Regions from separate parts of the Micromonospora sp. NPDC092111 genome, predicted to be linked through region 2. Evidence: predicted binding sites of a transcription regulator. Region 2 holds the regulator's gene; each other region holds the start of a gene.

Region 1 (3,274 bases), on a different contig from region 2:
TGGCCCGGCCAGCCGGGTGGATCGTGGCCGGGCCAGCCGGGTCAGCCCGGTCAGCCCGGTCAGCCGGGCGCGCCGTGGCCCGGTCAGCCGGGTGGATCGTGGCCCGGTCAGCCGGGCCAGCCGAGTGCGTCGTGGCCCGGTCAGCCCGGTCAGCCGGGTGGGTCGTGGCCGGGGGCGGGCCAGCCGTGGGAGCCGCCCGCCGGGCAGACTCCGCCGTGGGGGCAGCCCAGCGGGCAGTGGGGGCAGCCGGCGGGACAGCCGCCGGGGGACCCGTCCGCCGGGGCGCCGTCGGGCTGGGTCTTCCCGCCCACCGGCAACTTCCCGCCGGGTGCCGGGCCGTACGCCGGCTTCCCGCCGGGCTACCCGCCGGGCGGCGGCTACCCGCCGTACGCCGGGGTCGGTGCCTGGGATCCGCAGGACCCGCTGGTCAACCAGCCGCACGCCGGGGTGAACGGCTGGTTCGCCCGGTGCACCGGGGCGCTGCGCCGGGGCTGGCGGATCCTGCTGCCGCTGATGCTGCTCACCCAGGCCGTGCCCGCCGTGGCCGTGTCGCTGCTGTCGCTGGGCGCGGGACCCACCGACCAGTCGTTGCCGGCGGACGGCTCGCTGCCGGACGGCTACCTCGGCGAGGTGGCGATCTACGGCATCTCGGTCTTCCTGGTGGCGCTGGCGTTCGGGGTGGTGCAGAGCATCGGTTGGGCGGGCGGCACCTGGGTGGTGGCCCGGCAGGCCGCCGGCCAGCCGGTCGACCTGCCCGGGGCGCTGCGCTACGGCGGGCGTCGGTGTCTCGGGCTGTGGGGCTGGACGCTGGCGATGAGCGTGATCATCGGGGTCGGCGTCTGCCTCTGCGTGCTGCCCGGCATCTACCTCGCCTTCGCGCTCGCCCTGGCCGGTCCGGTGTACCTGTTCGAGCGGGAGAACCCGATCGGGCGCTCGTTCCGCTTCTTCCACGACCGGCTGGGCATCGTGCTCGGCCGGGTGGTGCTGGTGGCGGTGGTGGTGGTCCTCGGCAGCCTGGCCGGCGGGATGGTGGAGTCGGTCGGCACCCTGCCGTTCGGTACCGACCCGTTCACCGCGCCGGGCACCGCCGTGGGTGCGGTCCTGGCGATCCTGCTGAGTGCGGTGTTGGTGGTCCCGGTGTACCTGGTCCAGTTGGTCGGGCTGGTCGTCACGTACGCCGAGCAGCGGGCGTACGAGGGGCCGGTGAACGCCGCGCAACTGGCTGCGGAACTCGGCTGACCGGCTCGGTCGTGCTTGCACTCGGCAGGGGAGAGTGCTAAACAAGTCATTGGCACTCGCATACCGTGAGTGCCAATGGTCGGGGCGGTGGGGCCACGGTCGCGGTGACGTCCCAGACGTCGCCGGGGCACATGGCCGGTCGTCGCGGGCTATCCGGCCCGGCCGAAGGACGTCGTCGTCGCCAGGTGGCGACGTCCCAAGGTGCGTACACCAGGCGGCCCACCCGGGTCACAACTCGGGTGGCCCGTGAGTGTCCAGGAGGACAACGCCGTATGGCCAAGATGATCGCGTTCGACGAAGAGGCGCGCCGCGGCCTCGAGCGGGGCATGAACCAGCTCGCCGACGCCGTGAAGGTGACCCTCGGCCCCAAGGGCCGCAACGTCGTGCTCGAGAAGAAGTGGGGTGCCCCCACCATCACCAACGATGGTGTGAGCATCGCCAAGGAGATCGAGCTCGAGGACCCCTACGAGAAGATCGGCGCCGAGCTGGTCAAGGAGGTCGCCAAGAAGACCGACGACGTCGCCGGTGACGGCACGACGACGGCGACCGTCCTGGCCCAGGCCCTGGTCCGCGAGGGCCTGCGCAACGTGGCCGCGGGTGCCAACCCGATGGCCCTGAAGCGGGGCATCGAGGCCGCCGTGGCCAGCGTCTCGGAGGAGCTGTCCAAGCTCGCCAAGGACGTCGAGACCAAGGAGCAGATCGCCTCCACCGCCTCCATCTCCGCCGGTGACAGCACCGTCGGTGAGATCATCGCCGAGGCGATGGACAAGGTCGGCAAGGAAGGCGTCATCACCGTCGAGGAGAGCAACACCTTCGGCCTGGAGCTTGAGCTCACCGAGGGCATGCGCTTCGACAAGGGCTACATCTCCGCGTACTTCATGACCGACCCGGAGCGTATGGAGGCCGTCTTCGACGACCCGTACCTCCTGATCGTCAACAGCAAGATCTCGTCGGTGAAGGACCTGCTCCCGATCCTGGAGAAGGTCATGCAGTCGGGCAAGCCGCTGCTGATCATCTCCGAGGACATCGAGGGCGAGGCCCTGGCGACCCTGGTCGTCAACAAGGTCCGGGGCACCTTCAAGTCGGTCGCCGTCAAGGCGCCGGGCTTCGGTGACCGCCGCAAGGCCATGCTCGCCGACATCGCCATCCTCACCGGTGGCCAGGTCATCAGCGAGGAGGTCGGCCTCAAGCTGGACGCCGCCGGCCTCGACATGCTGGGCCGCGCCCGCAAGGTCGTGGTGACCAAGGACGAGACCACCATCGTCGACGGTGCCGGCGACGCCGACCAGATCCAGGGCCGGGTCAACCAGATCCGGGCCGAGATCGACAAGAGCGACTCCGACTACGACCGCGAGAAGCTGCAGGAGCGGCTGGCCAAGCTGGCCGGCGGTGTCGCGGTGATCAAGGTCGGCGCGGCCACCGAGGTCGAGCTGAAGGAGCGCAAGCACCGCATCGAGGACGCCGTCCGCAACGCGAAGGCCGCCGTCGAGGAGGGCATCGTCCCGGGTGGTGGCGTCGCGCTGGTGCAGGCCGGCAAGACCGCCTTCGACAAGCTGGACCTGGCCGGCGACGAGGCGACCGGCGCGCAGATCGTCAAGATCGCGCTGGACGCCCCGCTGCGGCAGATCGCCGTGAACGCCGGTCTGGAGGGTGGCGTGGTCGTGGAGCGCGTCCGCAACCTGGACGCCGGTCACGGCCTCAACGCCGCCAGCGGTGAGTACGTCGACCTGCTGGCCGCAGGCATCATCGACCCGGCCAAGGTGACCCGCTCGGCGCTGCAGAACGCCGCGTCGATCGCGGCGCTCTTCCTCACCACCGAGGCCGTCGTGGCGGACAAGCCGGAGAAGACCCCGGCCGCCCCGGCTGGCCCGGGTGGCGGGGACATGGACTTCTGAGTCCAGTTCCCACGCCGAAGGGGGCGGGCCGCGCGAGCGGTCCGCCCCCTTCCCCGTTCAGCGGGGCAGCGGTCGTCGGTTGCGCCGCCGCTCCGCCCGGCCGTGCGGCGGTGGGACCGGGACGGGCTCGTCGACCACGA
Region 2 (3,274 bases):
GGCGCACATGGAGGACGTCATGCTCCGGCTGCGGCTGGCCGCCGGGCTGCCGCTGGCCGCGCTGGACCCGGCGGGGCGGGCCGGCGCGGCCCGGGCGCTCGCCGACGGGCTGCTGGACCCGGCGGCGTACGCGGACGGGCAGGCCGTGCTCACCCTGCGCGGCCGGCTGCTGGCCGACGCGGTGGTCCGCGACCTGCTGCCCTGAGTGGTGCCCGGCCGGCCGGGGGAGCGGCCGGCCGGCGCTCACTTGATGAAGCTGGTGGACATCGGGTAGCGGTAGGGCTGCCCCTCGTTCGCCTTCATGCCGGCGATGATGCCGAACAGGATCTGGATCACGACGACCGCGATGCTGGGCAGGAAGAGCAGGCACCAGCTCACGAAGAGCAGGACGAACGCGATGATCGACCAGAGGATCTGGAAGTTCAGGGCGGCCAGCGCCTGCGCCCGGACGGCCGGCGACTGCTGACCGCGCACCAGGTACGCGATCAGCGGGGCGACGAAGCCGAGCGGGCCGAAGCTGATCAGCGCGCCGGCGGCCCCGCCGAAGTGCGCGACCAGCGTCCAGGTCTTGTCCTCGTTGTTGGCGTAGCCGCCGGTCGGGGCGCCGTACGCGCCGCCGGTCGGATAGCCGCCAGGCGGGGGGTAGCCGCCCGGCGGCGGGTAGCCGCCCGACGGGGGCTGGTCACCGGTGGGCGGGGGATAGCCGCCGGGCGGGGGATAGCCGCCCGCCCCGGGTGCCCCGGACAGTGGTGCGGTGGGAGGCTCGTATGGCGAGCCCGAGGGGGCGGTCGGGTCCGGCTGGGCGCCGGGGTCCCCCGCGCCGGGAGGGCGAGGTGGTTCAGTCATGCACGTCACGGTAGGGGCTGCCGGCAAGGGTGCACCAGAGCGACACTGGTGAGGTTGCCGTCGACGTTCGGTCAACGACCCGCCGGCGGGGACGTACCGGGGGTCCGACGTTGATCATCGCGGCGGCGGTGGTGCGGACGTAGACTGGCACTCGCTACAGTCGAGTGCCAGAGCGCTCGTCCGGGCGCGACAGGTGTCCCGGGCCGACGTGCGTCAGGAGGTGGGAGATGGGTCTCGACGACCGCAAGCTGGCCGTGCTGCGGGCGATCGTCGAGGACTACGTCGCCACGCAGGAGCCCGTCGGCAGCAAGGCGCTGGTCGAGCGGCACCAGCTCGGGGTGTCCCCGGCGACAGTCCGCAACGACATGGCCGTGCTGGAGGAGGAGGGCTACATCCGCCAGCCGCACACCAGCGCCGGCCGGGTGCCCACCGACCGTGGCTACCGCCTCTTCGTCGACCGGCTGTCCCGGGTCAAGCCGCTCAGCCCGGCCGAGCGCCGGGCCATCGAACGCTTCCTGGTCGGCGCCGTCGACCTGGACGACGTGGTGCACCGCACGGTCCGGCTGCTGGCGCAGCTCACCCGGCAGGTCGCCGTGGTGCAGTACCCCAGCCTGGCCCGCTCCTCGGTGCGCCACCTGGAGCTGGTGCCGATCTCCACCACCCGGCTGATGCTGGTGATGATCGCCGACACCGGCCGGGTCGAGCAGCGGCTGGTCGAACTGGCCGCGCCGGTGCCCGTCGAGGACGTCACCGACCTGCGCCGGCTGGTCAACGAGAAGCTGGTCGGCAGCCGGCTGTCGGAGACCCCGCCGCTGGTCCAGGCGCTGGTCGAGGAGTGCGCCCCGCACCTGCGCGGCGCGATGACCACCCTCTCCACCGTGCTGCTGGAGACCCTGGTCGAGCGGCACGAGGAGCGGATCGCGCTGGCCGGCACCGCCAACCTCACCCGGGGTGGCCTGCTCGACTTCCAGGGCTCGCTGCGCCCCATCCTGGAGGCGCTGGAGGAGGAGGTCGTCCTGCTCAAGCTGATCGGTGAGGCCGAGCCGAGCACCACCCGGGTGCTGATCGGCGACGAGAACGAGGTCGACAACCTCCGGGCCGCCTCGGTGGTCAGCACCGGGTACGGCCCGGGGGCGACCATCCTCGGCGGGATGGGCGTGCTCGGCCCCACCCGGATGGACTACCCCGGCACCATCGCCACGGTGCGGGCCGTGGCACGCTACGTGGGCGAGCTGCTGGCCCAGAACTGACCAGTCAGGGCCGACGGCCGGCTCCGGCCGCCGACCGGCGCAACGCGAGACGAACATGAGGACACGGAACGCAGTGGCCAGGGACTACTACGGCATTCTCGGCGTGAGCCGGGAGGCCTCCGACGACGAGATCAAGCGTGCCTACCGCAAGCTGGCGCGGCAGTTCCACCCGGACGTCAATCCGGACCCGGAGGCACAGGAGAAGTTCAAGGACATCAACGCCGCGTACGAGGTCCTGTCGGACGACCGGAAGCGGCAGATCGTCGACCTGGGCGGCGACCCGCTCGCCCCGGGCGGCGGGGGCGCGGGCGGCCCGGGTGGCCCCGGCGGCGCGGGTCCGTTCGTCGGCTTCCAGGACATCATGGACGCCTTCTTCGGCGGGGCGGCCGGCGGCGCGCGAGGTCCCCGACCCCGGACCAGGCCGGGCGCCGACGCCATCCTGCGGCTGGAACTCGACCTGCACGAGACCGCCTTCGGCGTCGAGGCCCCGATCACGGTCGACACCGCCGTACTCTGCACCACCTGCACCGGTGCGGGCACCGCCGCCGGCACCCACCTGGCCACCTGCGAGGCGTGCGGCGGCCGGGGCGAGGTGCAGTCGGTGCAGCGGACCTTCCTCGGCCAGGTGGTCTCCGCCCGGCCGTGCACCGTCTGCCAGGGTTACGGCACCACCATCCCGCACCCCTGCCCGACCTGCGCCGGCGACGGCCGGGTACGGACCCGCCGCTCGCTGACCGTCAAGATCCCGGCCGGGGTCGAGGACGGCATGCGGATCCGGCTGGCCCAGCAGGGCGAGGTGGGCCCGGGTGGCGGCACCGCCGGTGACCTCTACGTCGAGATCCACGAGCGCCCGCACGACGTCTACTCCCGCAAGGGCGACGACCTGCACTGCCGGGTCACCGTGCCGATGACCGCCGCCGCGCTGGGCACCCGGCTGACCATCAAGACCCTCGACAGCGAGGAGACGGTCGACGTCAAGGCGGGCACCCAGCCGGGCAGCACGCTGCGGCTGCGCGCCCGGGGCGTGCCGCACCTGCGCGGCACCGGCCGGGGTGACCTCTACGTCCACCTGGACGTGCGGACCCCGACCAAGCTCGACGCCGACCAGGAGAAGATGCTGCGGGACTTCGCCAAGACCCGGGGCGAGGAGGTCGCCGAGCTGTCCAAGCAGGGCGGCT
Region 3 (3,274 bases), on a different contig from region 2:
AGGTAGGCGATGCTCGGGTCGGCCAGCGTCGCGCCCAGCACGTCGGCCAGCTCGGCGACCAGGTGGGCGCGGACCACCGCGCCGTCCGGGTCGTACAGGTACCGCCGTACCGGGCCGACCGCCGCCTCCGCGTCACCCGCGCCGGTCAGCTCGTGCGCCTCGGCGGCGGGGTGCCCGCCGGCCGGCCCCGGCCGCAGCACCGTCGCGCGCCGGGGCACCCCGGCCAGCCGGCCGCACCACAGCGTCGCCTCCACCAGGTCGCCGTCCACGCTGACCCACTCCGCCTCGGCGCCTGCCGGGATCAGCGCGTGGTCGATGCCGGGGGCCACCTTCACCACCGGGTGCGGCACCCGCGCGGCCAGCCCGGTGACGAAGTCCCACGGCGGGGAGTAGGCGTTCGGGTCGAAGATCCGCCGCCCGGTGCCCGCCCGGCGTCGCGCCGGGTCGCAGAAGGCGGCGTCCACCCCGGTCACGTCGAACGTGGTCGCGTCGCCGACCGTCACGGTGAACAGGTCGGCCAGCCCGGCCGCACCGGCGTTCGCGGCGGCTGTCGCCGCGGTGACCGGATCGGCCTCCACGCCGTACACCCGGATGCCGGCCCGGGCGGCGGCGAGCGCGTCCGCGCCGAGGCCGCAACCCAGGTCGGCGAGGGTGCGTACCCCGGCGGCGGCCAGCCGGGCGGCCCGCCGGTCGGCGACCGGCCGGCGGGTGGCCTGCTCCAGGCCCGCGCGGGTGAGGAACATCGCCGCCGCCTCCGGGCCGAACTTGCCGACCGCCCGGCGGCGCAGCTCGGCCTGGGTCAGCGCGGCGGCGGCCAGCCCGGCCGGCACGCCACGCGACCGCAGCGCCGCCGCCGCGACCAGCGGGTCACCGCCGGCCACCTCGGTCGCCGCGGCGAGCGCGGCCGACCCCTCGGGGGTACGCAGGGCGGCGAACTGGTCGAGATCCACCCCGCCATTGTCCCCGGCGGGGGCGACGCGCCGGGCGGCGGGCTGGCACTCTCCTTGACGGAGTGCTAGCCGAGGAATAACCTGCGATTAGCACTCTCACCCTGAGGGTGCCAGCTCCCGGATCATCCGGTCCGGGTGCTGAACGCCAGGCGGACCGGCACCCGCGACGACGGCCCCGCCCGGTGGCATGTGGCAGATTGACGCCGGTCGGACTCTCGACCGGCAACGAAACCAAGTACCCCAGGAGGGTATGCCCGTGACTACCGCGACCAAGGTTGCGATCAAGCCGCTCGAGGACCGGATCGTGGTCCAGGCGAACGAGGCTGAGACCACCACGGCGTCGGGCATCGTGATCCCCGACACCGCCAAGGAGAAGCCGCAGGAGGGCACCGTCCTCGCTGTCGGCCCGGGCCGGATCGACGACAAGGGCAACCGCGTGCCGCTCGACGTCAAGGTCGGCGACACCGTCCTCTACTCGAAGTACGGCGGCACCGAGATCAAGTACGCCGGCGAGGAGTACCTGGTGCTCTCCGCCCGTGACGTTCTCGCGGTCATCGAGAAGTAACCAACCGATTCCAGTGTCGTCGCCCCGGTCCGGCTCGCCGGGCCGGGGCGACGTCGCTTCGAAGGGACATTCATGGCGAAGATCCTGAGCTTCTCGGACGACGCCCGGCACCTGCTGGAGCACGGTGTCAACGCCCTCGCGGACACGGTCAAGGTCACCCTCGGCCCGCGCGGGCGCAACGTCGTCCTGGACAAGAAATTCGGTGCGCCCACGATCACCAACGATGGTGTGACCATCGCCAAGGAGATCGAGCTCACCAACCCGTACGAGAACCTCGGCGCGCAGTTGGTCAAGGAGGTGGCGACCAAGACCAACGACGTCGCCGGCGACGGGACCACCACCGCGACCGTGCTGGCCCAGGCGATGGTCCGCGAGGGCCTGCGCAACGTGGCCGCCGGGGCCAACCCGACCAGCCTCAAGCGGGGCGTCGACGCGGCGGCCACCAAGGTCTCCGAGGCGCTGCTCGGCCGGGCCGTCGAGGTGGCCGACCGGGAGTCGATCGCGCACGTGGCGACGATCTCCGCGCAGGACGCCACCATCGGCGAGCTGATCGCCGAGGCGATGGAGAAGGTCGGTCGCGACGGCGTCATCACCGTCGAGGAGGGCTCCGCGCTCACCACCGAGCTGGAGGTGACCGAGGGCCTCCAGTTCGACAAGGGCTTCATCTCGCCGAACTTCGTCACCGACGCGGAGTCGCAGGAGTCGGTCCTGGAGGACCCGTACATCCTCATCACCACGCAGAAGATCTCGGCGATCGAGGAGCTGCTGCCGCTGCTGGAGAAGGTTCTCCAGAACAACAAGCCGCTGCTGATCGTCGCCGAGGACGTCGAGGGCCAGGCGCTGTCGACCCTGGTGGTCAACGCGATCCGCAAGACCCTCAAGGTCTGCGCGGTCAAGGCCCCCGGCTTCGGCGACCGCCGTAAGGCGATGCTCCAGGACATGGCGGTCCTGACCGGTGCCGAGCTGGTCGCCCCCGAGCTGGGCTACCGGCTCGACCAGGTCGGCCTGGAGGTGCTCGGCACCGCCCGACGGGTCGTGGTCGACAAGGAGAACACCACGGTCGTCGACGGCGGCGGCCAGTCCGCCGAGGTCGCCGACCGGGTCGCCCAGATCCGCAAGGAGATCGAGGCCTCGGACTCCGAGTGGGACCGGGAGAAGCTGGCCGAGCGGCTGGCGAAGCTCTCCGGCGGCATCGCGGTGATCAAGGCGGGCGCGGCGACCGAGGTCGAGATGAAGGAGCGCAAGCACCGCATCGAGGACGCCATCGCCGCGACCAAGGCCGCGGTCGAGGAGGGCACGGTCCCCGGCGGCGGTGCCGCGCTGACCCAGATCCAGTCGGTGCTCGACGACGACCTGGGCCTCACCGGTGACGAGAAGGTGGGTGTCTCGATCGTGCGCAAGTCGCTGGTCGAGCCGCTGCGCTGGATCGCCCAGAACGCCGGCCACGACGGCTACGTGGTGGTGCAGAAGGTCGCCGACAAGGAGTGGGGCCACGGCCTCGACGCCGCCGTCGGCGAGTACGTCGACCTGGTGAAGGCCGGCATCATCGACCCGGTGAAGGTGACCCGCAACGCGGTCACCAACGCCGCGTCGATCGCCGGCCTGCTGCTGACCACCGAGAGCCTCGTGGTGGAGAAGCCGGAGAAGCCGGAGCCGGCCGCCGCCGGTGGACACGGCCACGGTCACGGCCACCAGCACGGCCCGGGTTTCTGACCCGGTCGTACGGCACAGCTCAGGGCGCGCCGTCCCGGTGACGGCG

What was found. Region 2 encodes HrcA, which represses chaperone genes, less so after heat shock. Its sites were predicted from a motif close to GGTTNGCACNCTCNNNNNGAGNGTGCNAACC; they were not measured.
Region 1: a site for HrcA is predicted at 1,287-1,317, ahead of groL (chaperonin GroEL). Genes of this name have one in related genera too.
Region 3: a site for HrcA is predicted at 1,036-1,066, ahead of groES (co-chaperone GroES). Genes of this name have one in related genera too.

What each region holds. Positions count from the first base shown of each region.
Region 1 is NZ_JBIVRQ010000002.1:343,195-346,468, reverse strand. It holds gene ACIQG9_RS07645 (hypothetical protein) at 1-1,239, shown strand, start outside; gene groL (chaperonin GroEL) at 1,512-3,134, shown strand; gene ACIQG9_RS07635 (hypothetical protein) at 3,192-3,274, opposite strand, start outside.
Region 2 is NZ_JBIVRQ010000020.1:31,229-34,502, reverse strand. It holds gene hemW (radical SAM family heme chaperone HemW) at 1-205, shown strand, start outside; gene ACIQG9_RS26800 (DUF4870 domain-containing protein) at 244-846, opposite strand; gene hrcA (heat-inducible transcriptional repressor HrcA) at 1,074-2,096, shown strand; gene dnaJ (molecular chaperone DnaJ) at 2,170-3,274, shown strand, end outside.
Region 3 is NZ_JBIVRQ010000002.1:10,007-13,280, reverse strand. It holds gene ACIQG9_RS06000 (methyltransferase domain-containing protein) at 1-950, opposite strand, end outside; gene groES (co-chaperone GroES) at 1,201-1,515, shown strand; gene groL (chaperonin GroEL) at 1,588-3,228, shown strand.